3 linked regions of the Celeribacter indicus genome follow. The protein of the gene in region 2 interacts with the protein of the main gene of each other region in a pairwise test. Links are inferred from orthologs where the notes say so. Each region holds a gene or a part of one and is shown on either strand. Other genes may lie near its edges. The genes, in order: P73_RS21240, dnaQ and dnaE.

Region 1 (9,660 bases), 4.1 Mb from region 2 along the record:
CCTCGGCCTTCTCGCGCGCTTTCTTCACGGAGGGTTTCTCGAAATGCTGCTTGAGCTTCATTTCGCGGAAAACGCCTTCGCGTTGAAGTTTTTTCTTCAGAGCCCGGAGGGCCTGATCGACGTTGTTGTCACGAACGCTAACCTGCATGTGGTGTCACCACCTTCCTAAGTTAGATTTGCATGAATTGCAGGAAGTGGCCGTATAGCAAAGCGAGGCTAGTTTGTCTAGCATCGTGCCGAATTCAGGAGAACGAAACCGATGCAGAGCACCGCCTATCCCGATCCGACCCGCGAAAACCTGCTGGATGCGGCGCTCCCGCATGTGGTCTTCGACGGCTGGGGGCCCGAAACCTTCAGGGCCGCGGTGAGTGATTCGGGGGTGTCGCCGGCCCTGGCACGGGTCGCCGCCCCGCGCGGTTCCGTCGATCTGGCCGCCGCCTATCACAAGCGCGGCGACCGGGCGATGATCGCGGCGCTCGGGGAGACGGATCTCTCCGCCCTGCGGTTTCGCGACCGAATCGCCCATGCCGTCTGGCTGCGCCTGCAAAGCGTCGACCGGGAGGTGGTGCGGCGCGGCATGTCGCTCTTTTCCCTGCCGCACAACGCACCGGAGGGCACGCGGCTCCTCTGGGAAACGGCGGATGCGATCTGGACCGCGCTGGACGACACGTCGCGGGACGTGAACTGGTACACGAAACGCGCGACGCTCGCGGGCGTCTTCGCCTCCACGGTGCTGTTCTGGCTCGGCGACGACAGCGAAGGCTTCATGGAGACGCGCGCCTTTCTCGAGCGCCGGATCGACGACGTGATGCAGATCGAGAAGGCGAAGGCGGGCCTGCGCGGGAACAAGGTCTTCTCTGCGGCCTTCGCCCTGCCCAACGCGCTCATCGGCATGATCCGCGCGCCCGCCGGGGCCGGACGCACGGATGTGCCCGGCACGCGATCCACCCCGCCGGGAGGTGCGCAATGAGCCTGCCCGAGACGATGCGCGCGGTCGAGATCTCCGCACCGGGCGGCCCGGAGGTGCTGAAACCCTGCACCCGCCCGGTGCCGGTGCCGAAGGCGGACGAGATAGTGATCCGGGTGGCCTTCGCCGGTGTGAACAGGCCGGATGCGCTGCAACGCGCGGGACTCTACGATCCGCCGCCGGGCGCGTCCGACCTGCCGGGGCTCGAAGCCTCCGGCGAGATCGTGGCCGTCGGCGCGGCGGTCTCCGACCGGAAGGTCGGGGAGCAGGTCTGCGCGCTCCTGCCCGGCGGCGGCTATGCGGAATATGTTGCGACGCCCGCCGCACATGCGCTGCCCGTGCCCGAGGGGCTGTCGCTGAAGGAGGCCGCCTGCCTGCCGGAGACCTTCTTCACCGTCTGGACCAATGTCTTCGACCGCGGCGGGCTTCGGGCCGGGGAGCGGTTCCTCGTCCATGGCGGCTCCTCGGGCATCGGCACGACCGCGATCCAGCTCGCCAATGCCTTTGGTGCGCGGGTCTTTGCCACCGCCGGATCGCCGGAGAAGTGCGAGGCCTGCGAGGCACTTGGCGCGGAGCGGGCGATCAATTACCGCGAGGAGGATTTCGTCGAGGTGGCGAAGGCCGAGGGCGGCATGAACCTCATTCTCGACATGGTCGGCGGCGATTACATCGCCCGCAACATCAGGTCTCTGGCCACGGAGGGGCGGCTCGTGAACATCGCTTTCCTGCAAGGCTCCAGGGCGGAGGTGAATTTCGCGCAGGTCATGCTGCGGCGGCTGACGCTCACCGGCTCGACGCTGCGCCCGCAATCGGACGCGGCGAAGGCAGCGATCGCAACGGCGCTCTATGGCAATGTCTGGCCGAAGATCGCGTCGGGACAGGTGCGCCCGGTGATGGACAGCACCTTCGCGCTCGACGACGCGGCGCAGGCCCATGCGCGGATCGAGACGAGCGCGCATATCGGCAAGATCGTGCTCGAAGTCTGAGTATTTGAACAGCAAAGGAGACGGGCGCGCGCTCTCGTCGTCGCGCGGCCGCTGAGCGCGTCAGTCGATCGCCTCGAAGAGTGCGGCGTCGAGCGTGCAGTCCCGGATCACGTCCGCGCCGCACCGGCGCGGCGCGAGGTCGCGGGTAAGGCAGATGCGCACCTCCTCGATGCGCGCGGCCTTGCAGGTCACGGTGATTTCATCGGCCTCCAGACCGGGATTGGCCTTCAGGAAGGCTTCCTCCACCACCGCGGCGGGGAGCTTCACGTCGCGGTCGAGTCTGCGGAATACCTCGGGACGGGCGATGCGGGCATAAGCGGCGCGGGCGGTGTCGAAGTAGCGCTCCGCCGAAAGGCCGGAGCAGCGCCCGTGCTTCTTCCACTGATACCAGGCCGCGCCGTCCGTGCCCATGATATCGGCCATCGCCGCCGTGCGACTGCGCGAGGGGTCGCGTTCGGCGCCGTGGCAATAGGAGGGCCAGCCGGTCTCGTATTGCGGCCAGAGCCCGTGCAGCACCCAGCCGAGCGGGCGGTCGCATTGCGGCGAGCCGCGCGCTGCGCCCTCGAGTGCGCACCAGGTCGGGGACCATGAGAGCGCGAGCACGTAATAGTCGAAATCGCCCGCCTGCTCTCCCTCCGCGCGGGCCGCGCCGCTCCAGAGCAGGGCCGCGGCGACGAGGGCGGTCACGATCCGTTGACGCATTTTCTCTTTCCTCCGGCGGTTTTCGGCACTATACAGCGCCCGTGTTCCCCGACAACGAGAACCCTCCCCACCGGGGAAAGCCCTTTCAGGCGACGGGAAAGATGTATCCGGGGGCAAGACATTCTAAGGAGTGCGTCCTATGGCAAAACCGATCATGGCAAAGGCCACCGCCGTCTGGCTCGTCGACAACACGACCCTGAGTTTCAGGCAGATCGCGGATTTCTGCGGGCTGCACGAGCTCGAGGTGCAGGGCATCGCGGATGGCGATGTTGCGGGCGGTGTGCGCGGTTTCGACCCCATCGCCAACAACCAGCTCACCGCCGAGGAGATCAGGAAGGGGGAGGAGAACCCCCTTCACCGGCTCCAGCTCAAATACAACGCCGCCGCCGTGGGCGAGGAAAAGCGCCGCGGCCCGCGCTACACGCCGCTGTCGAAACGGCAGGACCGCCCGAACTCGATCCTCTGGCTCGTGAAGTTCCACCCGGAGCTGTCGGACGGCCAGATCGCCAAGCTCGTGGGCACGACGAAGCCGACGATCCAGTCGATCCGCGAACGGACCCACTGGAACATCGCGAACATGCAGCCGATCGACCCGGTCGCGCTCGGCCTGTGCAAGCAGTCCGAACTCGACGCCGCCGTGCAGAAGGCCGCGAAGAACCGCGAGGCGGGCATGACGGATGACGAGCGGCGCAAGCTGCTGTCCACCGAGGAATCGCTGGGCATGGACACGGAGCCGAAGATCCCCACCGCCATCGCGGGTCTGGAGACCTTCTCGCTCTCGGGAGATGACGACGACGACAAGGACGACACGGTGCCGGATGCGGACAGCTTCTTCAACCTGCCGGACAATGACGACGACGAGGATGAGGACGACCACCGCTGAGCCCGCCCATCGCCCGCGACATGAGAAAGCCCGGATGGAAACGTCCGGGCTTTTCGCATCTGCGCGACGGGATCAGAGGGACTTGCGGGCGGTGAGCGCGGCGGCGATGGTGCCGTCGTCGAGATAGTCGAGCTCGCCGCCGACCGGCACGCCCTGCGCCAGCGATGTCACCTTGCACCGGCCGGAAAGTTCGTCGGCGATGTAATGCGCCGTGGTCTGGCCATCCACCGTGGCGCCGAGGGCGAGGACCACCTCCCCGATCTGCTCGTCTCCCACGCGCTGCACGAGGGCGGGGATGCGGAGCTCTTCCGGCCCGACGGCGTCGAGTGCGGACAGCGTGCCGCCGAGGACGTGATAGCGTCCCCTGAACACCCCCGACCGCTCCATCGCCCAGAGGTCGGATACGTCCTCGACCACACAGATCTCGCCAGTCGCGCGGCGTTCGTCCGCACAGATGTCGCAGAGATCCGCCGTGCCGATATTGCCGCAGCGGACGCATTCGCGCGCACTGTCCGCGACATTCTGCATCGCCTGGGCAAGCGGCGCCATCAGGCGTCCGCGCTTCTGGATGAGGTGGAGGACGGCGCGCCGTGCCGAGCGCGGCCCGAGGCCGGGCAGCCGCGCCATCATGTCGATCAGGTCTTCGATGTCCTGGCGTCCGCTCACGTCGGTCTCAGAACGGCATCTTGAAGTCGGCCGGGAGGCCGAGGCCTTCGGTCAGCTTCTGCATCTCGGACTGCGCCTTTTCCTGCGCCTTCGCCTGTGCATCCTTGATCGCGGCGAGGATCAGGTCCTCGACCACCTCCTTTTCCGACGGCTGAAAGATCGACGCGTCGATGTCGAGCCCGGTAAGGTTGCCCTTCGCGGTCGCCGTGGCCTTCACGAGCCCCGCGCCGCTTTCGCCGGTCACGGTCATGGTGTCGAGCTGCTCCTGCAACTCGGCCATGTCCTTCTGCATCTGCTGTGCTTTCTTCATCATTCCGGCCATGTCGCCGAGACCGCCCAATCCTTTGAACATTCCGTCATCCTTTCCTGTGGGGAGCCGTCATTCCTCGAACGGATCCCATTCGTCCTCGACCTCCTCGAGCGCCTCGCTCGCCGCGCTGGCGGCCAGCGCGTCGGGGGTGCGGATGTCGCTGATCTTCGCGTCGGGGAAGAGCTCGAACACCTTAGCGACGATCGGGTGCTCCCGCGCCTCGGCCTCGAGCGCGAGACGCGCGGCATCCTCCACCTCGTAGATGGTCCGCGCCTCCTCAGGAGCTTCGGCGATAGTCACGATCCACCGCACGCCGGTCAGGGCGTGGAGCCGCTGGGAGAGGCGGGGGGCCAGGTCCGCGGCCGCATCCCCCCAGGGCTGGAACTCGATCCGGCCGGGGCTGTAGCGCGCGATCCGCATGTTTCTCTTCGCCTCGATGAGCAGGGTGCCTGCGCGGCTTTCCTCCAGCAGCGCGACGACCGCCTCGAAGGAGGTGTAGCGCGCCAGCGCCACGTCGGGGGCCTGCGCCGGCGCTGTCGCTGCGCCGCTCGTCATCACCGGCCCGTGGGTCACTGGCCCGCCTCCGGCCGGGGCGCCCTGCGCACTCACCGATCCGCCGCTCCGCGGCGCGCCGCCGCCGGCGGGGCCGGAGGGCGGGCGGGGCGGCGGGTTCTGCTCGTTGAGGCGGCGCACCAGATCCTCGGGCATCGGCAGCTCGGCCACATGGGTGAGCCGGATGATCGCCATCTCGGCGGCCATCATCGCGTTCGGCGCGGCGGCCACCTCCTCGAGCGCCTTCAGCAGCATTTGCCACATCCGCGACAGCACCCGCATCGGCAGCTTTTCCCCCATCGCGAGCCCGCGTGCGCGCTCGTCCGGGCCGATGGTCGGATCCTCGGCGGCATTGGGCGTGATCTTGATGACCGAAACCCAATGCGTGATCTCCGCGAGATCGCGCAGCACTGCAAGCGGATCGGCGCCATCGGCATATTGCCCGCCCAGTTCCCCGAGCGCGCCCGCGGCATCGCCCGCCATGATCATGTCGAAGAGATCGAGCACGCGGCCCCGGTCGGCAAGGCCCAGCATCGCGCGGACCTGATCGACCGTTGTCTCGCCCGCACCGTGCGAAATCGCCTGGTCGAGCAGCGAAAGCGCGTCCCGGACCGAGCCCTCGGCGGCGCGGGTGATGAGCGCGAGCGCGTCCTGGGCCACGGCACTGCCTTCCTTCGCGGCGATCGTGGAGAGGTGGTTCATCATCACCTCGGGTTCGATCCGGCGCAGGTCGAACCTCTGGCAGCGCGACAGCACCGTGACCGGAACCTTGCGGATCTCGGTCGTGGCAAAGATGAACTTTACATGCGCCGGCGGCTCTTCGAGCGTCTTGAGAAGCGCGTTGAACGCGCTCGTCGAGAGCATGTGCACCTCGTCGATGATGTAGATCTTGTACCGCGCGGAGGCAGCGCGGTAATGCACCGAGTCGATAATCTCGCGTATGTCGCCCACCCCGGTGCGCGAGGCGGCGTCCATTTCCATCACGTCGACATGACGACCCTCGGTGATCGCGACGCAGTGCTCGCACTGGCCGCAGGGTTCCGTGGTCGGTCCGCCCGTTCCATCCGGTCCGACGCAGTTCATGCCCTTGGCGATGATCCGCGCGGTGGTGGTCTTTCCGGTGCCGCGGATGCCGGTCATGATGAAGGCCTGCGCGATCCGGTCGGCGGCAAAGGCGTTCTTCAGCGTCCGCACCATCGCGTCCTGACCGATCAGGTCGGCAAAGATTTCCGGGCGATACTTGCGCGCCAGAACCTTGTAGCCGGTGTTCGTGTCGGACATGCGGTGGCCTCCTTCGTTCGCGCTGTAAGGTAAGGGCGGGGAGGCCCCCCCGCAACCTCATTCGCCGCGTCTTGCGCTCTTTGCCTTCTTCGCGGATTTCACCGTCTTGGAGAACTTGCGTCCGCGGTCGCGCGCCTCGGCAATGGTCTCCGTGTTGCGGGCGTCTTCCTCGAGGAGTTTGCGCCAGCGTTCGACCCGCTCGGGGTCCAGCTCGCCCGCCTCCACGGCGGCGCGCACCGCGCAACCGGGCTCCCCGCGATGCCGGCAGTCGGAGAATTTGCACATCGCGGCCAGCTCGGTGATGTCCTCGAACAGTGTCGCAATGCCTTCGGAGGCATCGTGCAGCGCAAGCTCGCGCATCCCCGGCGTGTCGATCAGCCAGCCGCCCGCGTGCATCCGGTGCATCGAGCGCGCGGTGGTGGTGTGCCGGCCCTTGGCGTCGTCCTCGCGGATCTCCCCCACCTCGATCTCCTCGCCCGTCAGCCCGCGCGCCAGCGTCGACTTGCCGACGCCCGAGGAGCCGACGAGCGCGATGGTCTGCCCCCTGCCGCAATAGCGTTCGAGCCGGGCGATGTCCTCGGCGTCCTTCGCGTTCACCAGCATCACCTCGGCACCTTCATAGATGGATTTCGCCCGCGTCTCGTAATCTTCGGCCGGCATCTCCTCCGGCCTGTCCTTCCTGGTGATGACGATGACCGGCACCGCCTCCGCGTCGAGGGCGATGGCGAGATAGCGTTCGAGCCGGGCCTCGTTGAAATCCTGGTTGCAGGAGGTGGTGATGAACAGCGTATCGATATTGGCCGCGATGAGCTGTGCCTGCGCCGCGATCCCCGCGGCCTTGCGCGAGATGAGCGTCTTGCGCTCCAGAAGGCGGATGAGCCGGGTGCCGTCGGTGAGGGCGAAATCGCCCACGGCCATGTCCGTGGCGACATGATCGCCGGTCAGCGCGATTTCCACGCGCTCGAGCGCAGGGGTGAGGGCGACGACGGAGCGGCGGCGCACTTCGGACAGGCGCACGGGGGTCAGCGTCCCGATCTCTTCGAGGTCGAGCTGGCCGTTGAAGAACTGGGACCAGCCCAGATCGGTGAGATCGGTCGTCATTCATGTCCCGCTGTCAGAAGGGTTGGCCTATATTGCCGCCTGCGGGCATAAGAACAAGACCCGAACGGCGGCGCAGCGCGGAACAGTGGCACGAAGGGGAAGGGTGAGAGGCTGGACAACGACCCAAGCGGGACTCGTTACGGCTGCTTCCTTCCGGACCTGACCGGGTTGGCGAGGTGCTCGCCCGCGCCAACCTCTCGAGGGGTTACATAGTCGCGACGGACCGGGAACGCAAGTCCCGGCCCGCGCTGGTCTGCGCTCAGCCCTGGGGACGCTCCGCCCAGCCCGCGAAGATCTTCTCGAGCCCGACCACGATGTAGTAGAGCACGATCCCGAGGAAGGCGAGGGCGATCAGCACCGCGAACATCAGCGGGTAGTCGGCGTTGATCTTCCCCGAATCGAACAGATGGCCGAGTCCGCGCCCGTGCGGCTCCACGATCTCCATGAGGTTCGTGCCGATGAAGGCGAGCGTCACCGACACTTTCAGCGCCCCGAAGAATTCCGGCAGCGTCTTCGGCAGGGCGATCTTCCAGAAGATCGTCCATTTCGACGCGCCGAGGGAACGCAGGATATCGCGATATTCCGGCTCCAGCGTCGACAGCCCGATGGCGACCGCGACGGAGATCGGGAAGAACGAGATCATGAAGGCGATCAGCACCGTGTTCAGGTCGTGCTGGCCGATCAGGATCAGCGCGATGACCGGCACGACGGTCGCCTTCGGAATGGCGTTGAACCCCACGAGCAACGGATAGATCGCGTCCCGCATCGTGCGCGAAAATCCCATCACCATGCCGATCAGCGTGCCCACGACCACCGCGAGCAGCAGGCCGATGACGGTGCGCCAGAGGGTCTGCCAGCCGTAGATCAGGAACAGGTTCCAGTATTTCGTGTAGGCCGGCAGGAGGTCGGAGGGCGATGCCATCTTGTAATTCGGCCACTGGTTCACCCAGACGACGAATTCCCAGAGCACGAGAAAGATCAGGATGGCGATGGTCGGGGTGGCGATCCGGCGAAAGGTCTTCATCATGCGGCTTTCTCGTCCGTCGCCCGGCCCTGGGCGATCTCGATCTGGTGGCGCAGCCGATGCAGGATCTCGGTTGCCTCCTGGGTGTAGAGCACCTCGAGATCGGTACGACCCCCGAGCTTCACGTTCTCCACATGCTGCGCCGTCGCCGGCCGTCCCGAAAGCACGATCACCTCGTCGGCGAGATAGACGCTCTCGCGCAGGTCATGGGTGATGAGCACGCCGGTAAAGGGCTCCTCGGCCCTGAGCGCATGCATGGTCTGCCACAGGTCCTCGCGGGTGAAGGCGTCGAGCGCGCCGAAGGGTTCGTCCATGATCAGGACGTCGGGCTTGTGGACGATCGCGCGGCACAGCGAGGCGCGCTGGCGCATCCCGCCCGAAAGCTCCGAGGGCCGCTTGTCCTCGAATCCCTCGAGCCCGACGAGCGCCAGAAGCTCCCGCCCGCGGTCCTCCTTCTGTTTCCGGCTCATCTTGTTCGGCACGATCTCGAGCGGCAGGAGCACGTTTTGCAGGATCGTGCGCCATTCGAGCATCACCGGGTTCTGGAACGCCATGCCGACCGTCGACCGCGGCGAGACCACGCGCTCGCCATGGAGCCAGACCTCGCCCGTGTCGGGCTTCATCAGCCCTGCGACGAGCCGCGTGAGCGTGGATTTGCCGCAGCCCGAGGGGCCGACCACGGCGCAGAAATCGCCTTCTGGCACCGAAATGTTGAGATCGTCGAGAACGGGCAGGGGGCCCTTGTCGGTCTTGTAGGCGTGGGTCACGCCGCGGATGTCTATGAGGTTCGTCATTCTACCTTGCCTGATGGAGGACGGGCGGGAGATCCCCGCCCGGCACATGGCCTCACTTGAGCATCCGGACATCCGCGGAAGGCAGGTACTCGTCGGTGAAATACAGGGCCGGATCCGGCTCGGCATTGAACTCGTAGACCATCTTGAGCTGTTCGAGCGATCCCGCGAGCCGCTCCGTGTCGACCGCGCCCAGCCCGTTCTCGAGCACGTAATCGGTCAGCACATTGCCCTCGAGCGCCAGTTCGAGGCGCCGGGTCTCCAGCTCGACATCCGAGGCGGGGTTGTATTTCACCATGTATTCGACCGCGGCCACCGGATCGGCCACCGCATCCTTCCAGCCCATCGCGACGGCTTCGAGAAAGCCGCGGACCGCCTCCGGGTTCTCCGCGGCGAA
Region 2 (9,668 bases):
CAGCAGCTCCAGACCGTCGCCGGGATTGCGGCGCACCCAGTTGCGGATGACCTTTGCGGAGACCTGATGCGCGTCATAGATCCCACGCCGGATCAGCTCCTGCCCGATGGAGCGGTATTCGTAGCCGTTATGGCCGGCATAGCCGATGCGGATGGTCGAGCCATCCGCAAGCCGGATGCGGCCGGAGCCCTGCACCTGGAGAAAGAACAGATCCACCGGATCGTCCACCCAGGCGATCTCGAGATCGCGCCCGTCGAGCGCGCCTTCGGTGATATCCCTGCGTGTAAGATAGGGCGTGCCGGAGACGATGTCGGACGGCAGGCGGTAGACCGGATAGCGGAAACGTTCGTCCCGTTGCCGCGCGCCCGCAATCTCCGGCTCGAAATAGCCGGTGAAGAGCATCGGCGCCCCGTCCTCGATCAGGACCGGACGAAAGAAGAGCTCGAAGAAGGCACGTGCATCCGGGACCTGCTGCGCCAGCGCGCAAAGTTGCGGCCATTCGCGCCCCTTGATGAGATCGCAGGTCTGGGAAAAGACCGAAAGAGCCGCGGCATGATCGTCCGCGGCCCATCCGGCCAGATCGGAAAAGGCAAGAACCTTCACGGTGGCGTCCTCAGAGGCAGCCTGCGCACCGGAGGCGAGACAGCCCGCCAGCAAGGCGACAGCGAGCCGCGCGCGCATCACGCACCGGTGGCGACGAGCTGCCAGTTCGGGTCGTTCGTCCCGACCATGCGGGCGAAGGTCCAGATATCCTTCTGGCGCTTGATCTCGTTGGGATCTCCCTCGACGATCGCCCCGTCGGAATTGCGCACGACCGAGGTCGTCTCCCCAACGAAACGAACCTTGATCTCCGCCTCATCGCTCGCGCGGTCGAAATCGGCGTCGATGATCTGGATCTCCCGCATGCCGATGAACTGGCTGTCGATGGTCAGACCCGCCTCCTGACGCTGGGCGACGACCTCCGCGAAAGCGTCGTAGACATCGTCGGACAGGAAATCGCGCACACTGTCGAGATTGTCATGTTCGAAGGCCATGAGGATCATTTCATAGGCACCCCGTGCGCCCGACAGAAATTCGGTCACTGAAAAACCCGGTTCGACGCGTTTGATCGCCGCGAGGTTCTCCGCGGCGCGGGTGCCCGGTTCGACATTGTCGATGATGTCGTGATCGGCGCCGCCCTCGATCACCTCGAAGTCGCGCCGCGCCCGGTTCGGCTCCGGCACCTGGTCTGACACCTCCACCCGCGGCTTCTCGAATCCTTCACGGGTTCCGAGAACGCTGCGCAGGCGCAGGATCAGAAAAATGGCGATCCCGGCAAGGACCAGAATGGAAAGAAGGGAATTACCCATCGGCGCTTCGTCTCCGTGGAACGTGGCAAAAGCTGTTTCGCGTTCTTATGTAGGTGACCGTGGTCGCCAAGTCTACCAGCGCGGCCGTAAAGAAAACAGGAGATCCCATGTGGCTTTTCGCACTCTTCGTCGCGGTTCCGATCATCGAGATCGCGCTGTTCATACAGGTGGGCGGGCTGATCGGGTTGTGGCCGACGCTCGCGATCGTGATCGTGACGGCGTTTCTCGGAACCTGGCTCGTGCGACAACAGGGCGCGCTCGCGCTCTCGCAACTGCGCCGGTCGCTCAATGAACTGAACGATCCGAGCGAACCGCTCGCCCATGGCGCGATGATCCTGTTCTCGGGTGCGCTCCTTCTGACACCGGGGTTCTTCACCGACAGCCTCGGGTTTCTCCTTCTTGTCCCGGCCTTTCGCAATCTCGTCCTGCGCGAGCTGCGCAAGCGGGTGACGGTCGAGCGCTTCACCGTCGGAGGAGCCAGCGCACAGTATCGGCGTTCCGGTCCGTTCCCGGACGAGGCACAGGGGTCCAGCACCATCGAGGGCGAATGGGAAGAGGTCGATCCACAGCGGCCCGAAAATCCCGGCCAGTCAGGCTGGACTCGCCATTGAGACGCTGCGGGCGGTCTGATACAAAGCCACGACTTCCAAATTTCAAGGACAGAACAGATGGCCGAAAACGGCGAAACCCAGACCCCGCCCGACGCCACGGCACAGCCCGCGCCGGTGAAGATGCAGACTCTCGGCCAGTTCATCCGGGACATGTCTTTCGAAAACATCCTCGCCCAGAAGGGGCTCAAGGTCGAAGGACGCCCGAACATCTCCGTCCAGGTCGCGCTCGACGCGAAGAAGCGCGACGACGCGAACCAGTTCGAGGTCGGCACGCGGGTGAAGGTGGAAAGCAAGACCGAGAGCGGGGATCAGACGATCTTCATCCTCGAACTGGACTATGTCGGTGTCTTCCATATCGAGAACGTGCCCGACGAACAGATGCACCCCTTCCTGATGATCGAATGCCCCCGGATGCTGTTCCCGTTCCTGCGCCGGGTCGTGCATGACATCACCCGCGACGGCGGTTTCCCGCCGCTCAACCTCGACAATATCGACTGGGTCCAGCTCTACCGTCAGGATCTGCTGCGCCGCGCCGAGGCGCAAAAGGCGACGGCAACCACGAACTGAGGCTCACGCTTCCGAATATTTCTTCCAGATTGCGCCGTCGCCCAAGGTCTCCACAAAAGCCGCATGGGCGGCGGCTTCTTCTTCCGTGATCCTTGGCGGCAGCGGTGCCGGCCGGCGTGTCGGCCGCCAGTTTTCAGCCGAAGCCGCGCTCGTGCCCGACGTGCCGCTTTTCACCGGCGCCAACACAAGATCGGGCTGCCGCCCGCCGATCAGCTCGAGATAGACCTCCGCGAGAATTTCGGAATCGAGCAGCGCCCCGTGCAAGGTGCGCGCGGAATTGTCGATGTTGAACCGCCGGCAAAGCGCATCCAGCGTCGCCGGCGATCCGGGAAATTTCTGCCGTGCCATGGCGAGCGTATCGACCGCGCGGACGAAGGGAATCTCTGGCAGGCCGATCCATTTCAATTCGGCATTGAGGAATTTCATGTCGAAGCTCGCGTTGTGGATGACGAGTTTCGAATCCGTGCCGATGAAATCGAGAAAGGCCTGTCCGACCGCCTTGAAGAAGGGCTTGTCCTTCAGGATCACCTCCCCCTCCCTCGGCGGGCGTGGATTTTGCAGCAGGTCGCAACCGATACCATGCACGCCGAAGGCCTCGTCCGGCATGAATCGGTCGGGATGGATATATTGGTGATAGGTCCGCCCCGTCGGCATGTGGTTCACCAGCTCGATCGCCCCGATCTCGACGAGGCGGTCGCCGCTGAACGGGTCGAAGCCGGTGGTTTCCGTATCGAGGACGATCTCACGCATCTTGCAATCTGCTCCTGATTTGTGAGAGCACATCCTGCACCTGTGCGTGCGCGGCTTCAAGAGACGAGGTCGTGATCACGAAATCCGCGCGCGCGCGCTTTTCCTCATCCGGCATCTGCCGTGCGAGAATGGCTTCGAACCGGGCGTCGGTCATGCCGGGACGGGCGAGCACGCGGGACCGCTGTGTCGCGGCATCCACGGACACGACCACGACAGCATCGACCGCTTTTTCTCCCCCGGTTTCGAACAGGAGCGGGATGTCCACCAGCACGACGGGTACCTCGGCGCGGGCGATGAACGCCCGCCGATCCGCGGCGACGAGCGGATGCACGATCTTCTCGATCTCCGCCAGGATACCGGGATCCGCGGCGATCAATTCCTTGAGACGCTCTTTCGACACCGTGTCCCGCTCAATCGCATCAGCAAAGCGCGCCGCGATCGGCGCCACGGCCGCACCCCCCGCATCATAAAGACGGGCCACCGCCGCATCCGCATCCCAGACCGGCACACCTTCGTCGGCAAAGAACTGCGCCGTGGTGCTCTTGCCCATTCCGATGGAGCCGGTCAGGCCTATGACGAAGGGCCGGGTCATACGCTCAGGATATGGTTGCGCGTCGCATCATCGACCGCCGGGCGCGTTCCGAACCACCGTTCGAACCCCGGCACGGCCTGGTGCAGCAACATGCCGAGCCCGTCCACCGTCTGACAGCCGACCTCCGCCGCCCGTTCCAGAAAAGCGGTGCGCAGCGGCGTATAGACGATGTCGGTCACCACCGCCTTCGCGCTCAGCCGCGCGAGCGACACGTTCAGTTCCGGCTGACCCACCATGCCGAGGGAGGTTGTGTTCACCACCGTGCGCGCGCCCTCCATCATGTCGCCGGCGTTGATCCATTCCGACACGGAGATCCGCGTCCCGAATTCCGCGCGGAGCACGTCCGAACGCGCACGCGTGCGGTTGGCGAGCCGGATCTCGGGCACGCCGACCTCGAGAAGCGAGGCGATCACGGCCCGCGCCGCACCACCCGCGCCGAGCACCACCGCGGGCCCCGCCTTCGGATCCCACTCGGCGCCGCTGCGCAGGTTTTCCACGAACCCGTACCCGTCCGTGTTGTCCGCATGGAGCTTGCCGTCCGGCCGGAAGATCAACGTGTTCGCCGCCCCGATCAGCGCCGCGCGGTCGGTCACGATATCGGCGAGGCCGAGGACGGATTCCTTGTGCGGGATCGTCACGTTCGCGCCGACGAAACCGAGCTTCGGCAGCATCCTGAGCGCTTCCGCGAGATCCGCCTGCGCGATCTCGAGCGGAACGTAATACCCGTCGATGCCGTAGCGCTTCAGCCAGTATCCGTGCAGCTTCGGCGACTTGCTGTGCCCCACCGGCGCACCGATCACGCCTGCCAAAGGAATTTTCCCACTCATGATGCTATCACCCCCCTCAGCGACAGATATGCCAGAAGCGGAAGCAGGGGCAAACCCAGGACCGTGAAGTAGTCGCCGTCGATGCGCGAAAACAGGCGCACGCCCTCTTCCTCGAGCTTGTAGCACCCGACTGCATCCCGGACACTGTCCCAGTTCCGCGCGAGATAGGCGTCGAGATAGGCATCGGATACATCGTTCATTTCGAGCCGGGCCTCCCCGACGTGGCGCCATTTCGGCTCCCCGTTCTCATAGAGGACAACCGCGGAAAGGAGCTTGTGGCGCTCGCCCCGCATCCGCGACAGAAGCGCGCGGGCTTCCTCCGGGCTCTCCGCCTTCGACACCAGCTCCCCCTCGAAGGAAAGCACCTGATCGCAGCCGATCACCATCGCCTCCGGCCTCTTCAAGGAGACCTTGCGCGCCTTGCCCTCCGCAAGCGCGTCCGCGACCTCCCGCGGGCGCGCACCCTCGCCCAGAAGGGCACTCCTGACGCTCTCTTCGTCGATCCTAGCGACGCTCACCTCGAAGGGCACGCCCGCATTACGCAGGAGCTGCTGACGGATCTGCGAACCGGAAGCGAGGACAAGAACGGGCCGGCTGTTCATGGTGCTGTTGAAAACTCCTGTGTGTTTCCGTTGATCTCCGGAGGGTGAACCGCACACCCCCTCCCGCCTTGGGATAACAGAGCGCTCCCACGGAAATCACCTGCCCTTTGTCCTCCGGGGAAAAGAAACCCGGACTGTGACGGGAAAGTACGCTTCTCCCGCGACACAGGGCGTCCGTCAACAGGTTCACCGGCGAGATGAAGATAATAAATTCATGTTTTTAAAGGGGAAAAATATATCATCCCCAAATGTGGACGAGATTCTTTCCAACTATCCACGCGGGAAAAGATCGTGGATAAGGCATTAATCCCCAGTTTCCACAGTCCCTACAAATACATCATCTTTTCTTTTCTTTTTTATCTTTTATGAAGGGGTCCAGTAACGACGAGGGCTCCGATGGGCAATTTCCTGGCCGACGCATATCTTTGGACGAAATCTTTCCATGTGATCTCGATCGTCGCCTGGATGGCCGGGATCTTCTACCTCCCCCGCCTCTTCGTCCGGCACACGGAAAGCGTCGAAAAAGGCAGCGAAACCGACCTCCTGTTTCAGGACATGGAAAGGAAGCTGCTGAAACTCATCATGAATCCGGCGCTGATCTCCACCTGGATCTTCGGCCTCTGCCTTGTCTTCACGCCTGGCGTGGTCGACTGGAGCGCCGGCTGGAGCTGGATCAAGGCCGCTTCCGTGATCGCGATGACCTGGTTTCACATGTGGCTCGCCCTGCGCCGCAAGGATTTCGTGGAAGGGAAAAACACCCGCACCGGCCGCCAATATCGCATGATGAACGAATTTCCGACGCTTCTCCTGATCGTCATCGTGATCATGATTATCGCTAAACCTTTCTGAGAAAGATTGACTCCGGGAGCTACCGCTCCTATCTAGGCGCAAATCCCCGCCGTCCGGCCAGAGGGATTCTCCAGCGACATTTCACAGCCCGACCGCCTATCTCGCCGGTCACCACGGATTTTCCATGACAGATGCCCTGAACCTTGCCGACCTGAAAGCCCAAAGCCCCAAGGCACTTCTCGCCATGGCCGAGGATCTCGAAATCGAAAACGCCTCGACCATGCGCAAGGGCGAGATGATGTTCCAGATCCTCCGCGAACGCGCGGATGAAGGCTGGGAGATCTCTGGCGACGGGGTGCTCGAGGTCCTCCAGGACGGGTTCGGCTTCCTGCGCTCTCCCGAGGCGAACTATCTTCCCGGTCCCGACGACATCTATGTCTCGCCCGATGTGATCCGCCAGTACGGGCTGCGCACCGGAGATACCGTCGAGGGCGTGATGCACGCGCCGGGCGACAACGAGCGTTATTTCGCGATCACCAAGGTGACGCAGATCAACTTCGAGGAACCGGAGAAGGCGCGTCACAAGATCGCCTTCGACAACCTGACGCCGCTCTACCCGAACGAGCGCCTGAAAATGGAGATCGAGGACCCGACGATCAAGGACCGCTCGGCCCGGATCATCGACCTCGTCGCGCCGATCGGGAAGGGTCAGAGGTCGCTCATCGTCGCACCGCCGCGCACCGGCAAAACGGTTCTGCTCCAGAATATCGCGCATTCGATCGAGAAAAATCATCCCGAGTGCTATCTCATCGTCCTGTTGATCGACGAACGACCCGAAGAGGTGACCGACATGCAGCGTTCGGTGAAGGGGGAGGTTGTCTCCTCCACCTTCGATGAGCCGGCGCAGCGTCACGTTGCCGTGTCCGAAATGGTGATCGAAAAGGCGAAGCGCCTGGTCGAGCACAAGCGCGACGTCGTCATCCTGCTCGACTCTATCACGCGCCTCGGGCGCGCCTTCAACACGGTCGTGCCTTCTTCCGGGAAGGTCCTGACCGGCGGCGTCGATGCCAACGCGCTCCAGCGTCCGAAGCGATTCTTCGGTGCGGCCAGGAACGTCGAGGAAGGCGGCTCGCTCACCATCATCGCGACCGCGCTGATCGACACCGGCTCCCGGATGGACGAGGTGATCTTCGAAGAATTCAAGGGCACGGGCAACTCCGAGATCGTGCTCGATCGCAAGGTCGCGGACAAACGTGTCTTCCCGGCGATGGACATTCTTAAGTCCGGGACGCGGAAGGAGGATCTCCTTGTCGATCCGAAGGACCTCCAGAAAACCTATGTCCTGCGCCGCATCCTCAACCCGATGGGCACGACGGATGCGATCGAGTTCTTGATCTCCAAGCTGAAACAGACGAAAACGAACGCCGAGTTCTTCGACTCGATGAACGCCTGATTTTCACATTATCAATAGGTTAAACCTGTGGATACGATCTACGCCCTGGCGTCCGCCCGCGGCAAGGCGGGTGTTGCAGTGGTCCGGATTTCCGGGCCGCTTGCGTTTTGGGCTGTTGAAATCCTGGCAGGCGACGTCCCCCCGGCGCGACGGGCCGCGCTTCGGCTCCTGAAGGATCGCGAGGGTGGTGTTCTTGACGAGGCGCTGGTGATCTGCTTCGAAAAAGGGGCGTCTTTCACGGGAGAAGAAAGCGCGGAGCTTCAACTCCATGGCTCCGTCGCCATCGTCAACGCGGTCCTGCGCACCCTGGCGAAGATTGATGGGCTTCGCATGGCCGATCCGGGAGAGTTCACCCGCCGCGCGCTTGAGAACGACCGTCTCGATCTTGCTCAGGTGGAGGGGCTTGCCGACCTCATCGAGGCGGAGACGGAAGCGCAAAGGCGCCAGGCGCTGAGGGTGTTTTCCGGTGCCCTCGGTGAGAAGGTGGAGCGGTGGCGGCACGCGCTCGTTCGCTCTGCGGCCTTGCTCGAAGCCACGATAGATTTCGCGGATGAAGAGGTGCCGAGTGACGTCTCGCCAGAGGTGCTGGTACTGATCGCGGAAGTGATGATCGAATTGGAAACCGAACTCGCGGGTGCGGCGATGTCCGAACGGATCCGCGATGGCTTCGAGGTCGCGATCGTTGGACCGCCAAACGCAGGAAAGTCTACGCTTTTGAATGCCTTGGCGGGGCGTGAAGCGGCAATCACCTCGGAAGTTGCGGGAACAACGCGCGACGTCATAGAGGTGCGGATGGAACTTGGTGGATTGCCGGTGACACTGCTTGACACCGCCGGCCTGCGGGAGACCGAGGATGCGGTGGAGGCCATCGGCATCGAACGCGCCCGCAGTCGTGCGCAGCAGGCCGACCTCCGGGTCATCCTCCTGCCTCATGCCGGCGCTGTGCCGGAGATGCGGCCGGAACCTGACGACCTGGTTCTCGTCGGGAAGGATGACACCGGTCAGGATGATCTGTCGGTTTCCGGAAAAACGGGGCAGGGGATCGACCGGATGGTGAGTCATATCTCCGGGATTTTATCGTCGCGCGCCCTGTCCGCCTCGTCGGCCATCCGCGACCGCCACAAGATCGCGATGAAGGAGGCAATGGCCTCTTTGGAATCGGCGCGAAATGAGGTATTGATCGGCGCGGACAGGACTGAGATCGCAGCGGAAGAGTTGCGAAAGGTGGTCCACAGCCTCAATTGCCTTGTTGGCCGGATAGATGTGGAAACGGTTCTGGGGGAAATCTTCTCCAGTTTCTGTATCGGAAAATGAATGGGAACGCCGGGAGTGTTTCACGTGAAACATAGCGATTTCGATGTTGTCGTCGTGGGCGGTGGCCATGCCGGGTCCGACGCCGCGGCGGCGGCGGCGCGGGCGGGCGCCCGTACCGCCCTTGTTACGCTGCGCCGGGACGGGATCGGCGTCATGTCCTGCAATCCGGCGATCGGCGGGCTGGGCAAGGGCCATCTCGTGCGCGAGATCGACGCGCTCGACGGCGTCATGGGGCGGATTGCCGACAAGGCCGGGATCCAGTTCCGTCTGCTGAACCGTCGGAAGGGTCCGGCCGTTCAGGGGCCACGGGCGCAGGCCGATCGCAAAATCTATCGCCGCGAGATGCTTTCGGAACTGGAAAGCACGCCAAATCTGCAAATCTTGGAGGCCGAGGTTTCGGACCTTCTCCTCGAGGGGGACGCGGTGGCCGGGGTCGTGCTCGCAGATGGTGCAGAGATTCGTGCGGTATCCGTCGTACTCACGACCGGAACTTTTCTGAACGGGTTGATCCATATTGGCGACGTGTCGCGTCCGGGTGGGCGTATGGGGGACAGGCCTTCGCTCGCGCTCGCTGAACGTCTCTACGGCTTCGGGCTTCCCATGGGACGGTTGAAGACCGGTACACCACCGCGCCTCAACGGAAAAACGATCAACTGGAGCATCCTGGAAAGGCAGCCCGGAGACGATGTGCCGGTCATGTTCTCCTTCCTGAACCGACGGCCGTCGGCGCCGCAGGTCGCCTGCGGTATCACTCATACCAATGAACAGACGCATGAGATCATCCGGAAGAACCTTGATCGGTCTGCGATGTATG
Region 3 (10,772 bases), 3.7 Mb from region 2 along the record:
CGGCGGCTCGGCGGCGTCCTCCTCGAGCGCGCGGATCCGGGCGTCGATCTCCGTCTGCGTGCGCAGCCCGATAAAGGGCGCTTCCGCCTCGCCGAGGTTGGCCCGCACCCGCGCGAGGTTCTGCTCGCGCAGCGCCTTCCCCGCCTCCGAAAAGCGGCTCATCAGGGCGCGGAACCGGCGCGGCCGCCAGATGTGGCGCAAAAGCGCCGCGCGGCGGCGCTCCGTCGTCCTGAGGCCTGCGACGGCCGCCTTGAGAATGCCGATATCGCCCGTGGCGGCATGCAGGCCATGGCCGGCGAGCGCCCCGGAAAACAGGGCGAAGACCTCGGCATCCGCCCCGGCCGGATCGGAGCCGTCGAACACCTCGTAGCCGACCTGGATATATTCATTCGCCCGTTCCGGCATGTCTTCCTGCTTGCGGAAGACCTCGCCCGCATAGGTATAGCGCGCCGGCTCCGCGCCGTTGGACATGTGGCTCTGCACCACGGGCACGGTGAAGTCGGGGCGCAGCATCATCTCGCCGCGTTCCGGATCGGTCGTCACATAGGCGCGGGCGCGGATGTCCTCGCCATAGAGATCGAGCAGCACTTCCGCCGGCAACAGGATGTCCGGATCGACGGCAAGGGCGCCGCGCTCCTCGAACAGGGCGCGCAGGCGCGCCGCCTCCGCGCGCACCTCGGCCTTCGGAACATCGCTCCGGGGTCTGAACGGGGGCATCAGGACGAGCTCCCGAGGATCTCGCGCACCTTCGCGACCATCTGCTCGCGCGGCACCTCGTACTGGTTCGGGCGATCCTTCCATTCCTCGAGGGAGGCGTTTTCCGCGATCTTCGCCCCGAGGACCAGATCCTTGATCTGCACCACGCCGCGCTCTTTCTCGTCGCCGCCCTGGATGATCGCGACGGGGCTCTCGCGCTTGTCGGCATATTTGAGCTGGTTGCCGAAATTCTTCGGATTGCCGAGATAGACCTCGGCGCGGATGCCCGCCCGGCGCAGCTCACCCACCATATCCATGTAATCGCCCATCCGGTCGCGGTCCATCACCGTCACCACCACCGGCCCCTGCGCCGGCGCGCCGACGCGGCCCTTCGCCCGCAGCGCGGCGAGGAGGCGGTCAACGCCGATGGAGATGCCGGTCGCCGGCACCTCCTGTCCGGTGAAGCGCCTGACGAGATCGTCATAGCGCCCGCCGCCCGCCACCGAACCGAACTGGCGCGGACGGCCCTTCTCGTCGAGGATCTCGAAGGTCAGTTCCGCCTCGAAGACGGGACCGGTGTAATAGCCGAGCCCCCGCACCACGGAAGGGTCGATGACGATCCGGTCCGGGCCGTAGCCCTGGGACGCGAGAAGATCCGCGATGGTCTCGAGCTCCGCGACACCGTCGAGGCCGGTTTGCGAGCCCTGCACGAGGGTCCTCAGCCGTTCGACCGTCTCGGCACCTGTGTCGCGCCGCGCGGCCATGAATCCCATCACCGTGTCGGCCTGCGCCTCCGACAGGCCCGCGCCAGTGGTGAAATCTCCGCTCTCGTCCATGCGTCCCTTGCCGAGCAGGAGCCGGACGCCCTCCTCCCCGAACTTGTCGAGCTTGTCGATGGCGCGCAGCACGATGCCGCGTTCGTGTTCGAATTTCGACGGGTCGGCCGGGTCGAGCACGCCCGCGACCTCCATCACGCCGTTCAGCACCTTCCGGTTGTTCACCCGCACAATATAGTCGCCGCGCGGGATGCCCACCGCCTCGAGCGTGTCCGAGAGCATCGCGCAGATCTCCGCGTCGGCAGCGACGGAGGCGGCCCCCACCGTGTCGGCGTCGCATTGGTAGAACTGGCGGAACCGCCCCGGACCCGGCTTCTCGTTACGCCAGACCGGCCCCATCGCGTAGCGGCGATAGGGCGCGGGCAGGTCGTTGCGGTATTGCGCGGCGACGCGGGCGAGCGGCGCGGTCATGTCGTAGCGCAGCGCGACCCAGTCGCCGGGCCGGTCGCTCTCGGCCTCTTCCTGCCAGGCGAAGACGCCCTCGTTCGGGCGGTCCACATCTGGCAGGAACTTGCCCAGCGCCTCGACCGTTTCCACCGCAGAGGTCTCCAGCGCCTCGAAGCCGTAAAGATGGTAGACTTCGGCAATCCGATCGAGCATGGCCTTGCGTTCGGTCACCTCGGTGCCGAAATAGTCGCGAAAGCCCTTGGGCGTGATGGCCTTGGGGCGCGGAGTCTTCTTGGGCTTGGCCATGTCGGATCCCTTTTGGTCTCGAACTCGGGGGCGGCATAGCCCAAGGGGCGGTGCGGGGCAAGCGCGCGCGGGTGAAAGCGTCGCGAATCCCCGCTATGATGGACAGGCAAACCCGGTGTCAGCCGATGGGAGGCAGAGATGGAAAACGAAACCCGTATCGTCACACTCGAGGAACAGGTGGCCTATCTGACGAAGGTCGTGGACGAGCTGTCGGACGTGGTTGCGCGGCAGGAACGCGTGATCGAGGCGGCGGAGCGCCGGCTCGGCCTGCTGATGGAGGCCGAGGCCGCGCGCCAGTCGGAGACGGAGGGCACGGTGCCGCTCGTCGACCAGCGCCCGCCGCACTGGTAAGCGGTGCTTACATATCCTCGACCATCACCACCCCGTCGAAGGAGCGGATCGCGCCCTTCACCTCCGGGGTGACGACGAAGGGCTGGGGAATGTCGATCTCCACCTCGTTGGGATAGTCGGGCGCCATGATGCAGAAGGACACCGCGCCGCGCGGGGGCTGCCGCGCCTCCCGCGTGACGCGGGCGAGAAGCTCGCTCACCTGCGTCACCGCCATGACATCGTCGCAGAAGATCCTGAGCCCCGCCCCGCCCGCATCCGCCACGATGGCCTCCATCGGCGCGACGGAGCGGATCGTCGGGTCGAACTGACCGTCGCTGAACCGGCCTTCGAGCGTGATCACCACCTTGTCGTGTGCCTCGAAGATGGCATAGGCCGCGTCATATTCGTCCTTCTTGGGGAACATCGCGATGCCGGCAAGCTGTCCGGTGGCGTCGGAGACGTTCATGCGGAAATAGCGCGTGCCCTTGCCCGATTTCATCGGACGGAAGCCGGAGACCATGACGCCGACCTTGACGATGGCACCGCCCTCGGCCTCTGCCCTGGCCTGGGCGTCGGCGAGGGTCGCGATCTTCTTGCGCCGGAGCGCGCCCGCATAGTCGTCGAGCGGATGGCCGGAGAGGAAGAAGCCGATGGCCTTCTGCTCCTCCATCAGCCGTTCGGAGGCCACCCAGTCGCCCACGGGGGACAGGCGCGGCTCCGGCAGATCCTCTCCCGCATCGCCGAAGAGCGACACCTGGGAGGAAGCTTTCTGTTCATGGATCGCCGCGGAATATTGCACCAGCGCCTCGAGACTGTCGAAGACGCGGCGGCGGTTGCCGTCGAGCTGGTCGAAGGCGCCGGCGCGCGCGAGCATCTCGAGCGGACGCTTCCCGACCTTCTTCAGGTCCACGCGGCGGGCGAAGTCGAACAGCGTCACGAAGGGCTTGCCCCCCTCCTCGCGCGCGTTCACGATGAGCTGCATCGCCTCGCCGCCGACGTTCTTCAGGGCACCCAGCGCGTAGACCAGCTTCTGATCCACCACGTCGAAGGTGGCGAGCGACCGGTTCACGCAGGGCGGCACGATCTCCACATCGAGGCCCCGCCGCACCTCCTCGGCATAGATCGCGAGCTTGTCGGTGAGATGAATATCGCAATTCATGACCCCCGCCATGAACTCGACCGGGTGGTTCGCCTTCAGCCAAGCGGTGTAATAGGACACCACGGCATAGGCCGCCGCATGGGATTTGTTGAAGCCGTAGTTGGCGAATTTCTCCAGAAGGGCAAAGACCTCCTCGGCCTTCTTCTGGTCCACACCGTTCTTCTTCGCGCCCTCGACGAATTTCGGGCGCTCGGCGTCCATCGCCTCCTTGATCTTCTTGCCCATCGCGCGGCGCAGAAGGTCGGCGCCGCCAAGCGTGTAACCCGCCATGACCTGCGCAATCTGCATCACCTGTTCCTGATAGACGATGATCCCCTGTGTCTCCTCGAGGATATGGTCGATGGTCGGATGGATGCTCTCGAGATCCTTGCGCCCGTGCTTCACGTCGCAATAGGTCGGGATGTTCTCCATCGGCCCCGGACGATAGAGCGCCACGAGGGCCACGATATCCTCGATACAGGTGGGCTTCATCTGCCGCAGCGCGGACATCATGCCCGAGCTTTCCACCTGGAACACCGCGACCGTCTTCGCGTCCGAATAGAGCCTGTAGGTCTTCGCGTCGTCGAGCGGGATGAGGTTGATCTGGTTCTCGGCCCCCGCCGCCGGCTCGTAGAGCCGCGTGCCGTCCGGCGCGACATGGAGCGGGCGGCCGTTCTTGAAGATCAGGTTCATCGCCGATTGCACGACGGTAAGCGTCTTCAGCCCCAGGAAGTCGAATTTCACGAGCCCCGCCTGCTCCACCCATTTCATGTTGAACTGGGTGGCGGGCATGTCCGAGCGCGGATCCTGGTAGAGCGGCACGAGGTCGTCGAGCGGCCGGTCCCCGATCACCACGCCCGCCGCGTGGGTGGAGGCGTTGCGCAACAGCCCCTCGACCTGGCGGCCGTAGGTCAGGAGCCGGTCCACCACCTCCTCGTTGCGTGCCTCCTCGCGCAGCTTCGGCTCGTCCTTCAGCGCCTGCTCGATGGAGACGGGCTTGACCCCCTCGACCGGAATGAGCTTCGACAGGCGATCCACCTGCCCGTAGGGCATCTGCAACACCCGCCCGATATCGCGCACGGCGGCCTTCGAGAGGAGCGCGCCGAAGGTGATGATCTGTCCGACCTTGTCGCGACCGTATTTCTCCTGGACGTAGCGGATCGTCTCCTCGCGCCGGTCCATGCAGAAATCGATGTCGAAGTCCGGCATGGACACGCGTTCGGGGTTCAGGAAGCGTTCGAACAGCAGCGAATAGCGCAGCGGGTCGAGGTCGGTGATCGTAAGCACATAGGCCACGAGCGACCCCGCACCCGAACCGCGCCCCGGCCCGACCGGAATGTCGTTGTCCTTCGACCATTTGATGAAGTCGGCAACGATGAGGAAATAGCCGGGGAATCCCATCTGCTCGATGATCCCGAGCTCGAACCTGAGCCGGTCCTCGTACTCCTCGCGCGGCGCGGCGGGCTCGATCACGGCGAGGCGCTTCTCGAGCCCCTCCCAGGCCTGCTTGCGCAGTTCCTCCACCTCGTCATCGGCGAATTTCGGCAGGATCGGGTCGCGCTTGTAGGCCTTGAACGCACAGCGGCGGGCGATTTCCACCGTGGTCTCGATCGCCTCCGGCAGATCGGCGAAGAGCGCGGCCATCTCGGCCGGGCTCTTGAAATAATGCTGCGGCGTGAGGCGGCGGCGCGGCTCCGACTGGTCGACATAGGCGCCCTCCGCGATGCAGATGAGCGCATCATGCGCCTCGTACATGTCGGCCTTGGGAAAGTAGACGTCATTCGTCGCCACGAGCGGCAGGCCGAGATCATAGGCCCATTCGACAAAGGGCCGTTCGGTCGCACGCTCCCCCACCGTATAGGTTCCGTCCTCGCCCGGATGGCGCTGGAGCTCGACGTAGAGCCGGTTCGGATAGATCGCCTTCAGCCGCTCGAGCAGCGCGCGCGCCTCCCGCGGGTGATGGTCCTGCACGAGCTTTCCGACCGGCCCCTCCGCCCCGCCGCTGAGACAGATCAGGCCGCCCGAATAGCGCTCCAGTTCCTCGAGGCTCACCTGCGGCAGCGCGCCGTGCTTGTCGATATAGAGACAGGAATTGAGCTTCATCAGATGCTCATAGCCCTGTTCGTTCTGCGCAAGCAGCACGACCGGCGCGGGCGGCTTCGGCTTCCCGCCCGGCTCGGGCTCCCAATAGGCGACGTCGACCTGGCAGCCGATGACCGGCTGAATGCCCGCCCCCTTGGCATATTCGGAAAATTCGAGCGCGCAGAACAGGTTGTTCGTATCGGTCACGGCGACCGCCGGCATGCCCATGTCCGCAACCATGCCGCTCAGCTTCTTGAGCCGCATCGCCCCCTCGAGAAGGGAGTATTCGGTATGGACGCGAAGATGGATGAAACCGGGTCTGCTCATGGCCGGACAAGGCTATCTCACCCCATGGCACCGCGCCAAGGGCGAAAAACACGTTTTCCACAGGGATTGTCGCGCCCGATTTTTAATCATTCGGGCAATTTATGCGCAAACGCCCTGCGAGAATCCCTTGCAAATCCAGGCCGGGGCGGCTTTGCTCTCTAGGACAGGGACCACGCTTTCCGCCGCATCGGGCGTGGTCGAAGAGACAAGAAAGCGGCCGGCCTGATATATGGAGATCACCTTTCGGCTCAACGGCGAGGTCGTGACGGTCACGGAGACGCCGACACGTACCCTGCTCGATCATCTGCGCGAAACCCGCGGCCTCACCGGCACGAAGGAGGGCTGCAACGAAGGCGATTGCGGCGCCTGCACGGTGATGGTCGAGGATGCGCAGGGAAAGAAGCCGCTCAACGCCTGCATCCTGTTCCTGCCGCAGCTTCACGGCAAGTCGGTGGTCACGGTCGAAGGGTTGTCGGACGGGGAGGTGCTTCACCCGGTGCAACGGGCGATGATCGAGGAGCACGGCAGCCAATGCGGCTTCTGCACGCCCGGAATCGTCATGTCGCTTGCCACCGCCCATGCGCAGGGGCGGACCGACCACGAGGACGTGCTCGCCGGCAACCTGTGCCGCTGCACCGGCTACGCGCCGATCCTGCGCGCGGCGGCGAAGGCAGCGAAGGACCCGGTGCCGGAGGGGTTCGACCACGTCGCCTTTTCCGCTCCGGCCATCGTCGAACGACCCGAGAGCGCCGACGAGTTTGCCGCGATCTACGCACTGCGCCCGGATGCGGTGCTGATCGCCGGAGCGACCGACGTGGGGCTCTGGGTCACCAAGCAGCTGCGCGATCTCGACGAGGTCATCTTCCTCGGCGGGATCGAGGATCTGCGGGGCGTGACCGAAACGCCGGACACGCTGGAGATCGGCGCCATGACCCCGGTCGGGGATCTGGTCGGACTGTTCCGCCCGCTCTGCCCCTCGCTTGCGGAAATGTATCGCCGTTTCGCCTCCGTCCAGATCCGTGCCGCTGCGACGCTCGGCGGCAATATCGCCAACGGCTCCCCCATCGGCGACAGCCCGCCGCCGCTGATCGCCGCGGGCGCGACGCTGACGCTTCGCAAGGGCGAGGACCGGCGCAGCCTCCCGCTCGAGGCATTCTTCATCGAATACGGCAGACAGGACCGCCAGCCCTCCGAATTCGTCGAGCGCATCACCGTGCCGAAGGCGGGCCTGCGCGACCTGCGGGTCTACAAGCTCTCGAAACGCTTCGACCAGGACATTTCCGCGGTCTGCGGCGCGTTCAACCTGACCGTGGAAGACGGCAGGATCACCGCGGCGCGCATCGCCTTCGGCGGCATGGCGGGAACGCCCCTGCGCGCCCGCACGGTCGAGGCGGCGCTGACCGGCAAGCCCTGGAGCGAGGCCGCGATCGAGGCCGCGCTCCCCGCCTTTGCCGAGGATTACACGCCGCTCTCGGACATGCGCGCCTCGAGCGCCTATCGCCTGACCGCCGCGCGCAACATGCTGCGCCGCTATTTCGCGGAGCGCGAGGGCCAGGGCGTGTCGGTGCTCTCCGTCAGGGAGGGCGCGTGATGGCGGTCGGTTCCCCCCTCCCCCATGATGCGGCGAAGCTGCATGTCACCGGACAGGCGCGCTACATCGACGACATCCCGATGCCCGCGAACACGCTGCACCTGGCCTTCGGCCTGTCCTCCGTCGCCCATGGCGACATCACCGCGATGGAACTCGACGCGGTGCGCGCAGCCGAGGGCGTCGTCGCGGTGATGACCGCGGAGGATTTCGACGGCGAGGTGCCGGACTGCTCGCCCTCTCTCGGCGACGAACCGCTTCTGACCTCCGACGTGGTGCATTACGTCGGCCAGCCGGTCTTCCTCGTCATCGCGACTTCGCATCTCGCCGCCCGCCGCGCCGTCCGCCTCGCAAAGATCGACTATGACGAACGCCCCGCGATCCTCGACTACGACACCGCGCTGCGTGAGAAATCGCATTTCGAGGACGGTCCGCGCATCTACAGCTGCGGCGACGCGGCGAAGGCCATCGCCGGCGCGCCGCACCGGATCGAAGGCACGATCGAGATGGGCGGACAGGAGCATTTCTATCTCGAGGGACAGGCCGCCGCCGCGCTGCCGCAGGAAGGCGGCGACATGATCGTCTATTCCTCGACACAGCACCCTTCCGAAGTGCAGCACAAGGTCGCCCACGCGCTCCACGTCCCGATGCACGCCGTGCGGGTGGAGACGCGGCGGATGGGCGGCGGCTTTGGCGGGAAGGAGAGCCAGGGCAACTGGCTCGCCATCGCCTGCGCCGTCGCCGCCCGCGCCACGGGCCGCCCCTGCAAGATGCGCTATGACCGCGACGACGACATGATCGTCACCGGCAAGCGCCACGATTTCCGCATCTCCTACACCTGCGGTTTCGACGGGGAGGGCCGTATCCTCGGCATCGACTTCCTGCAACTCACCCGCGCAGGCTGGTCGATGGACCTCACGCTGCCGGTGGCGGACCGGGCGATGCTCCATGCCGACAACGCCTATTTCCTGCCGAACGCGCGGATCGAGAGCCATCGCCTGCGGCTCAACACCCAGTCCAACACCGCCTATCGCGGCTTCGGCGGGCCGCAGGGCGTCCTCGGCATCGAACGTGTGATCGACCATATCGCCCATACGCTCGGACGCGATCCGGCGGAGGTGCGGCGGCTCAACTATTACGACGAGATGGTGGTTCCCGTGGCAGGCGAGGGCGTGCCCGAGGACCATATCGTCTCCGTCGACTACGACCCGCTGTCGCGCGGCGGCGAGGAACACGACACCGGCCATGCCCGGCTCTCGGGCGGGCGGCACAGCCCGCGCGGCAAGCTCACCCCCTACGGGCAGGAGGTCGAGGATTTCATCCTCCACGGCATGACCGAACGCCTCCTGTCGCAGGCCGACTGGAGCGCCCGGCGCAGACAGGTGGCAGAGTGGAACGCCCGCAATCCGATCCTGAAGAAGGGGCTCGGCATCTCGCCGGTCAAGTTCGGCATCTCCTTCACCCTCACCCATCTCAACCAGGCGGGCGCGCTCGTCCATGTCTACAGCGACGGCTCCCTCCATCTCAACCACGGCGGCACCGAAATGGGACAGGGCCTGTTCCAGAAGGTCGCGCAGGTCGCGGCCTCCGAATTCGGCATCGGGATCGAGCGGGTGAAGATCACCGCGACGGACACGGGCAAGGTGCCCAACACCTCGGCCACCGCCGCCTCCTCCGGCTCGGACCTGAACGGCATGGCGGTGAAGAACGCCTGCGACCGCATCCGCACCCGGCTCGAGGTCTTCCTGCTCGACTGGTTCGGCGACAGCGACGTGACATGGCAGGACGGCCGCGTCCGGTTCGGCAATCACGACATGAGCTTCGAGGAGGTCGTGAAACTCGCCTACATGAACCGCGTGAGCCTCTCGGCCACCGGCTATTACAAGACGCCAAAGATCGAATGGGACCGGATCGCCGGGCGGGGGCGGCCGTTCTTCTACTTCGCCCATGGCATCGCGATCAGCGAAGTCGTCCTCGATACGCTGACGGGGGAGAACCGCATCCTGCGCGCCGACATCCTCCATGATGTCGGCAACTCCCTCAATCCCGCCATCGACATCGGCCAGATCGAAGGCGGCTATGTGCAGGGGGCGGGCTGGCTCACCACAGAGGAACTCGTCTGGGACGCCAAGGGACGGCTCAGGACGCATGCGCCCTCCACCTACAAGATCCCGGCGGCCTCGGACGCGCCCGATGTGTTCAACATCACGCTCTGGGACGGGCAGAACCGGGAGGAGACGATCTATCGCTCGAAGGCCGTGGGCGAACCGCCCTTCATGCTCGGGATCTCCGCCTTCCTCGCCCTGTCGGATGCGGCCGCCGCCTGCGGTCCGCATTACCCGGCCCTGAATGCGCCCGCCACGCCCGAGGAATGCCTCGCGGCCATCGCCCGCGCGCGGGGAGAGGCCGCATGAGCTTTGATCGCGACGCCCTTGCCCGCGCCATTGCCGCCCACGGTCGTGTGGCGCGTATCGTCGTGGCGGAAGTGCACGGCTCCGCCCCCCGCGAAGCGGGCGCCGCGATGCTCGTCTGGCCGGGCGGCCAGGAGGGCACCATCGGCGGCGGCACGCTGGAATACGAGGCGGCGCGCACGGCCTTCACCGCGCCGCGATTGCGCCGCCTGCCGCTCGGCCCCGCCATGGGGCAATGCTGCGGCGGCGCCGTGACGCTTCTGACGGAAGTCTTCGAGACCGTGGACACGATCCCGTCCGACATCTTCGCCCGCGGACCTGGCCCCATGCCCTTCGCGGTGAAAAAGGCGCTCGCAGCGGCGCGCGGGCAAGGGACGGTCGCCCCGCGCCTCCTCGGGGACTGGATGGTCGAGCCGGTCACGCGCCCCACGCGCCCGGTCTGGGTCTGGGGCGCGGGCCATGTCGGCCGGGCCATCGTCGCCACGCTCGCCCCCCTGCCCGGTCTCGCGATCACCTGGGTGGACACGGCGGCGGAACGCTTTCCCGATCCTCTCCCCCATGACACCGTCACACGGCTCATCGCGGAAAATCCGGCGGAGTTCGTGGCCTATGCGCCACGGGAGGCCGAGCACCTGATCCTGACCTATTCGCATGCGCTCGATCTGGAATTG

Evidence for each region.
Region 1: the proteins of dnaQ (region 2) and P73_RS21240 interact in binary tests that used the Escherichia coli proteins (3 or more experiments, as listed by UniProt). The link is inferred for Celeribacter indicus from one-to-one orthologs.
Region 3: the proteins of dnaQ (region 2) and dnaE interact in binary tests that used the Escherichia coli proteins (3 or more experiments, as listed by UniProt). The link is inferred for Celeribacter indicus from one-to-one orthologs.

The regions. Positions count from the first base shown.
Region 1 is NZ_CP004393.1:4,351,989-4,361,648, reverse strand. Bases 3,966-6,956 are described here. They hold P73_RS21240 (DNA polymerase III subunit gamma/tau), read right to left. Parts: upstream 6,348-6,956; coding sequence 4,584-6,347; downstream 3,966-4,583. Other genes in these bases: rsgA (ribosome small subunit-dependent GTPase A), read right to left, coding at 6,405-6,956; P73_RS21245 (YbaB/EbfC family nucleoid-associated protein), read right to left, coding at 4,212-4,556; recR (recombination mediator RecR), read right to left, coding at 3,966-4,168. Also shown: rpsU (30S ribosomal protein S21), read right to left, coding at 1-148; P73_RS21270 (COQ9 family protein), read left to right, coding at 260-970; P73_RS21265 (NAD(P)H-quinone oxidoreductase), read left to right, coding at 973-1,953; P73_RS21260 (ribonuclease T2 family protein), read right to left, coding at 2,014-2,655; P73_RS21255 (DUF1013 domain-containing protein), read left to right, coding at 2,795-3,538; more of recR, read right to left, coding at 3,611-3,965; more of rsgA, read right to left, coding at 6,957-7,448; P73_RS21230 (ABC transporter permease), read right to left, coding at 7,708-8,472; P73_RS21225 (ABC transporter ATP-binding protein), read right to left, coding at 8,472-9,266; P73_RS21220 (ABC transporter substrate-binding protein), read right to left, coding at 9,319-9,660. UniProt on the Escherichia coli protein: Part of the beta sliding clamp loading complex, which hydrolyzes ATP to load the beta clamp onto primed DNA to form the DNA replication pre-initiation complex.
Region 2 is NZ_CP004393.1:204,335-214,002, forward strand. The notes cover bases 1,405-4,403. They hold dnaQ (DNA polymerase III subunit epsilon), read right to left. Parts: upstream 3,278-4,403; coding sequence 2,531-3,277; downstream 1,405-2,530. Other genes in these bases: P73_RS01025 (FxsA family protein), read left to right, coding at 1,457-1,960; secB (protein-export chaperone SecB), read left to right, coding at 2,018-2,527; coaE (dephospho-CoA kinase), read right to left, coding at 3,270-3,869; P73_RS01045 (shikimate dehydrogenase), read right to left, coding at 3,866-4,403. Also shown: mltA (murein transglycosylase A), read right to left, coding at 1-681; P73_RS01020 (Tim44/TimA family putative adaptor protein), read right to left, coding at 681-1,349; more of P73_RS01045, read right to left, coding at 4,404-4,696; P73_RS01050 (Maf family protein), read right to left, coding at 4,693-5,298; protoporphyrinogen oxidase HemJ, read left to right, coding at 5,695-6,147; transcription termination factor Rho, read left to right, coding at 6,272-7,540; tRNA uridine-5-carboxymethylaminomethyl(34) synthesis GTPase MnmE, read left to right, coding at 7,568-8,854; tRNA uridine-5-carboxymethylaminomethyl(34) synthesis enzyme MnmG, read left to right, coding at 8,879-9,668. UniProt on the Escherichia coli protein: DNA polymerase III is a complex, multichain enzyme responsible for most of the replicative synthesis in bacteria. The epsilon subunit contain the editing function and is a proofreading 3'-5' exonuclease.
Region 3 is NZ_CP004393.1:3,892,221-3,902,992, forward strand. What follows is about bases 2,384-6,486. They hold dnaE (DNA polymerase III subunit alpha), read right to left. Parts: upstream 6,103-6,486; coding sequence 2,584-6,102; downstream 2,384-2,583. Other genes in these bases: P73_RS19175 (SlyX family protein), read left to right, coding at 2,384-2,576; xdhA (xanthine dehydrogenase small subunit), read left to right, coding at 6,332-6,486. Also shown: P73_RS19165 (ATP phosphoribosyltransferase regulatory subunit), read right to left, coding at 1-717; hisS (histidine--tRNA ligase), read right to left, coding at 717-2,225; more of P73_RS19175, read left to right, coding at 2,364-2,383; more of xdhA, read left to right, coding at 6,487-7,693; xdhB (xanthine dehydrogenase molybdopterin binding subunit), read left to right, coding at 7,693-10,104; xanthine dehydrogenase accessory protein XdhC, read left to right, coding at 10,101-10,772. UniProt on the Escherichia coli protein: DNA polymerase III is a complex, multichain enzyme responsible for most of the replicative synthesis in bacteria. This DNA polymerase also exhibits 3' to 5' exonuclease activity. The alpha chain is the DNA polymerase catalytic subunit.